2 regions of the Halomonas sp. 707D4 genome follow, and region 1 is predicted to be linked to the other one. Evidence: predicted binding sites of a transcription regulator. Region 1 holds the regulator's gene; the other holds the start of a gene.

Region 1 (2,395 bases):
GCAAGCTTCGGCGAGGCCCTCGCCCGCTCCCGGCTGCCCGCGCCCGGCGGGGCGTCGCTGCTCGGCGAGGCGAGCGCCTGCGCGCTTCTCTACATGCGCCTGCAGCGCGACGCTGCCCTGCACGCCTAGCGTATTGGGTGACACGGGCAGACTTGCTAGAATGGCGCCCTTCGTCTCCATCACCGGCAGTGCCCATACCATGCAGCAGTCCGACATGCAGCAGCCCGATCATTTCGATCCCGTCGTTGCCGACCCCGCCTTAGTGAGCGCGTCGGCGGACCACGACGCCAAGCAGAAGCGCGAATTCAACAAGTTGCAGAAGCGGCTGCGTCGCGAGGTGGGCAACGCCATCCTCGATTACAACATGATCGACGAGGGTGACCGGGTGATGGTGTGCCTGTCCGGCGGCAAGGACAGCTACACGATGCTCGAGATCCTGCGCAGCCTGCAGCGCAACGCCCCGGTGAACTTCTCGCTGGTGGCGGTGAATCTCGACCAGAAGCAGCCGGGCTTTCCCGAGCACGTGCTGCCGCGCTACCTCGACGCCCAGGGCGTGGAGTACCACATCCTCGAGCGCGACACCTACTCGGTGGTCAAGGAGAAGACGCCGGAGGGCAAGACCACCTGCGCGCTCTGCTCACGGCTGCGCCGGGGCTCGCTCTACGGCTTCGCCGAGGAGATCGGCGCGACCAAGATCGCGCTTGGCCACCACCGTGAGGACATTCTCGAGACGCTGTTTCTGAACATGTTCTTCGGCGGCTCGCTCAAGGCGATGCCGCCGAAGCTTCTGTCCGACGACGGCAAGAACATCGTCATCCGCCCGCTTGCCTACTGCAAGGAGGCGGACATCGCCGAGTTCTCGCGGCTGATGGAATTTCCGATCATCCCCTGCAACCTGTGCGGCTCGCAGCCCAACATGCAGCGCCAGAACGTCAAGGCGATGCTCGCCGAGTGGGACAGGAAGTACCCGGGCCGGCTTGAGAGCATGTTCAGGGCGGTCACCAACGTTTCGCCCTCGCAGCTCGCCGACCGTGCGCTGTTCGATTTCCAGCGGCTCGAAGAGCGCCAGGCCGAGCTCATGGCCGGGCGCATCCAGGCCTTCAACGTCTAGGTCGGCGTCTCTTCGTCGGCCAGGGTGATCAGCCTCGGCATGTCGAGAATGTTCACCTCGCGACCGGACACCGCCACCACCTGCTGGCTCTGCAGCCGGCTCAGGATACGGCTGACGGTTTCCACCGCGAGCCCCAGGTAGTTGCCGATGTCCGCCCGCGCCATCGAGAGGCGGAAGCTGTAGGGCGAGTAGCCGCGGCGGCGAAAGCGGTCCGACAGCGTCGTGAGAAAGGTGGCCAGGCGCTGGTCGGCGGTCTTGCGCGAGAGCAGGCGCATCATGCGCCGGTCGTCGCGCAGCTCCTTGCTCATGCTGCGATAGAGCTGGCCCCGAAGCTCGGGAAGCTCCTCGGAAAGCGCATCCAGGTGCTTGAAGGGAATCTCGCACACCGTGGTGGTCTCGAGCGCCACGACGCTGCCCGGGTAGCACTCGTCGTCGATGCCGTCGAGGCCCACCAGTTCGCTCGGCAGGTAGAAGTTGGTGAGCTGGTCTTCTCCGTTGCCCTCGCTGGTCACCTGCTTGAGGCTCCCCGAACGCACCGCGAAGACGCTCGAGAAGCGCTCGCCCTGGTGAAACAGCGCCTCGCCCTTCTTCAGCGGCGCGCGGCGGCGGATGATCGCATCGAACTGGCTGATATCCTCGATCTGCAGCGCCAGAGGCAGGCACAGCGAACTCAGGCTGCAGGTCTGGCAGCGCGGCGCTTGTGCAAGCGAGCGGCGCTGGCTGGCGGAAATCGGCATCACCTTCTCCTTTTTTATACCCGCGACGTGGTCGAACCCAGGTTACAAAATCCTAGAGTACCGCGCGGGGGACTGCTGTGTCAGGGTGGTATCGAACGCCATCGCCAGATGGCGGATCAAAAGCCGGCCCACCGGGGTCGCTTCGAGGACAAGCCCGTCACGGGTGAGCAGGCCGTCACGCTCGGCCTGATCCAGGGCAGCGAGGGACGTCGCGAAGTAGCTCGCCGCGTCTATCGCGAAGCGCTCGCCGATGGCGGCAAGGTCGATGCGCATGTCGCACATCAGCCGCTCGATCACCTCGCGCCGGATCAGGTCGTCGTCATTCAGGCGCAGGCCCTTGCAGGTCGCAAGGCGCCCGTCGTCGAGGGCGGCGGCGTAGTCGTCCAGACGCACCGGGTTCTGGGCGTAGACGTCGTCCACCCGCGAGATCGCCGACACCCCGAGGCCGATCAGGTCGCACTGGGCATGGCTCGAGTAGCCTTGGAAATTGCGCTGGAGCGTACCGTTTTGCCGGGCGATGGCCAGGCTGTCCTCGGGGCGGGCGAAG
Region 2 (2,395 bases), on a different contig from region 1:
GATAGTGCAGCGCGTAGAAGATGACCACCAGGGCGAGCATGGCCAGCAGCGGGTCGAAGCCGCCGATCGCCCCGCCCACCAGGTTGCCGAACCAGGCCACGAAGCCGACCTGGCTCAGCCCGCCGGCCAGCGCCACCAGGGTGGCGAACCACACGAAGGTGTTCCAGGCCGCGCGGTTATCCAGAATGTCGTTCCAGGTGACGATGCCGATCAACAGCATGGCGCAGATCACCACCAGCCCGACCAACGAGGCCGAGATCACGTCGCCGGCGAAGATCCACAGCAGCAGCGCCCCCACCACCAGCACGATCAGCGCGAGCTCGTTACGGGTCAGCGCGCCCAGCTTTTCGAGCTCCTCCCGTGCCCAGCTGGAAATCTCGCTGCCCGCCTTGACCTCGGGCGCGCACAGCCAGTAGCAGAGCAGCGGCACGATCAGCAGCAGCGCGATACCCACCGGCGCCACCGCCATGAACCACTGCCCCCAGCCAATGGTCAGGCCCGTGGCGCTCTCGGTCAGCGCGATGGCCAGAAGGTTGGGGGCAAGGGCGGTCAGAAACAGCGAGCTGGTCACGCAGGTGGAGGTGATCGCCGTCCACATCAGGAAGCTGCCCATGCGCTTCATGCTCGGGTCGTTGGGGTGGGAGTCGTAGAGCGGCGGCAGGTTGCGGATTACCGGGTACAGGGTGCCGCCGCTGCGCGCGGTGTTGGAGGGCGTGAAGGGCGCCAGCACCGCATCCGCCAGCATCACCGCGTAGCCGAGCGTCAATGTGCGCTTGCCCATCGACTTCACCAGCAGCAACGCGATGCGCCGCCCAAGGCCGGTCTTCTCGTAGCCCAGCGCGAACATGAAGGCGCCGAAGATCAGCCACACCGTGGAATTGGTGAACCCCGAGACCGCCCAGGCGAAGGCCTGATTGGCGGCGTTGAAGCCCTTCATCGCCAGCTGCTCCGGCGAGAACAGTACCCAGCGCGACAGCAGCGAGGCCAGGGTGACGCCCACCAGGCCGATCACGGCGCCGGGCAGCGGTTCGAGAATCAGCCCCACCACGCAGCCCATGAAGATGGCGAAGAAGTACCAGGCGTGGGGCGCCACGCCGGCGGGGGTAGGAATCAGCGCGATGACCAGCGCGACGACGAGGGGCGCCAGGAGTTTCCAGCGCGGCATGGGGTGAGCGGTGGTGTTCATGCGGGGTCTCCTGACCGGCAGCGCCAAGGCGGCACCAGGTTCAGGTTAGGGCGCCCCGCGAGCGCTTTGTTGACCTGCGTCAAGGGAGCTGCCGTTAGCCGCCGCCGGGCGCGTTCGGCGTGATAACGTCGAACCATCGATTCCCTGAAAAGAGCGCGCCGTGACGAGGCACTCAGAGCGAGGTGAGCCCATGCAGCAGCTGGATTTCGATATCGTCATCGTGGGTGGCGGCGGGGCGGGGCTGCGCGCCGCCATCGCCGCTGCCGAAAGCGCCCAGGCGGCCGGCGAGACCCAGCGCATCGCGCTGCTCTCCAAGGTCTACCCCATGCGCTCGCACACCGTGGCCGCCGAGGGCGGCGCGGCGGCGGTGACCAGCAAGGAGGACACCTTCCAGGCCCACTTCGACGACACCGTCTCCGGCGGCGACTGGCTGGTGGAGCAGGGGGTGGTGGAGTACTTCGTGCGCCACGCCCACCAGGAGCTGGTGCAGATGGAGCGCTGGGGCTGCCCCTGGAGCCGCCAGGCCGATGGCCGTATCCAGGTGCGCCGCTTCGGCGGCATGAAGACCGCCCGCACCTGGTTCGCCGCCGACAAGACCGGCTTTCACATGCTCCACACCCTGTTCCAGACCTCGCTCAAGTACCCGCAGATCGAGCGCTTCGACGAGTACTTCGTGCTCGACCTGGCGGTGCACGACGGCGCGGTGATCGGCGTGATTGCCCTCGAGATCGCCACCGGCGAGCTCTGCGTGCTGCGCGCCAAGGCCGTGGTGCTGGCGACCGGCGGGGCGGGGCGGCTGTTTCGCTTCAACACCAACGCCGGCATCGTCACCGGCGACGGCATGGCGATGGCCTACCGCCACGGCGTGGCGCTGCGCGACATGGAGTTCGTGCAGTACCACCCCACCGGGCTTCCCGGCTCCGGCATCCTGATCACCGAGGCGTGCCGGGGCGAAGGCGGCATTCTGCTCAACAAGGATGGGCGGCGCTACCTGCAGGATTACGGCCTCGGCCCGGAAACGCCGCTGGGCCACCCGGAGAACAAGTACATGGAGCTCGGCCCCCGGGACAAGCTCTCCCAGGCGTTCTGGCAGGAGCAGCAGGCCGGGCGCACCGGCACCTTCGGCGACAGCGACGTGGTCTATCTCGATCTTCGCCACCTGGGTGAAAAGACCATCCTCGAGCGGCTGCCCTTCATCTGCGAGCTGGC

Evidence for each region. Region 1 encodes FNR, which switches genes on or off when oxygen is low (the NO sensors DNR and NnrR bind a similar motif). Its sites were predicted from a motif close to TTGATNTANATCAA; they were not measured.
Region 2: a site for FNR is predicted at 1,256-1,269, ahead of BIS11_RS12705 (anion permease). Genes of this name have one in related genera too.

Annotation. Positions count from the first base shown of each region.
Region 1 is NZ_JAMZBD010000363.1:166-2,560, reverse strand. Features, by position in the region: gene BIS11_RS13690 (DNA polymerase III subunit epsilon) at 1-129, shown strand, start outside; gene ttcA (tRNA 2-thiocytidine(32) synthetase TtcA) at 161-1,111, shown strand; gene fnr (fumarate/nitrate reduction transcriptional regulator Fnr) at 1,108-1,848, opposite strand; partial or broken gene BIS11_RS13675 (coproporphyrinogen III oxidase) at 1,891-2,395, opposite strand, start outside.
Region 2 is NZ_JAMZBD010000312.1:621-3,015, reverse strand. Features, by position in the region: gene BIS11_RS12705 (anion permease) at 1-1,186, opposite strand, end outside; partial or broken gene frdA (fumarate reductase (quinol) flavoprotein subunit) at 1,377-2,395, shown strand, end outside.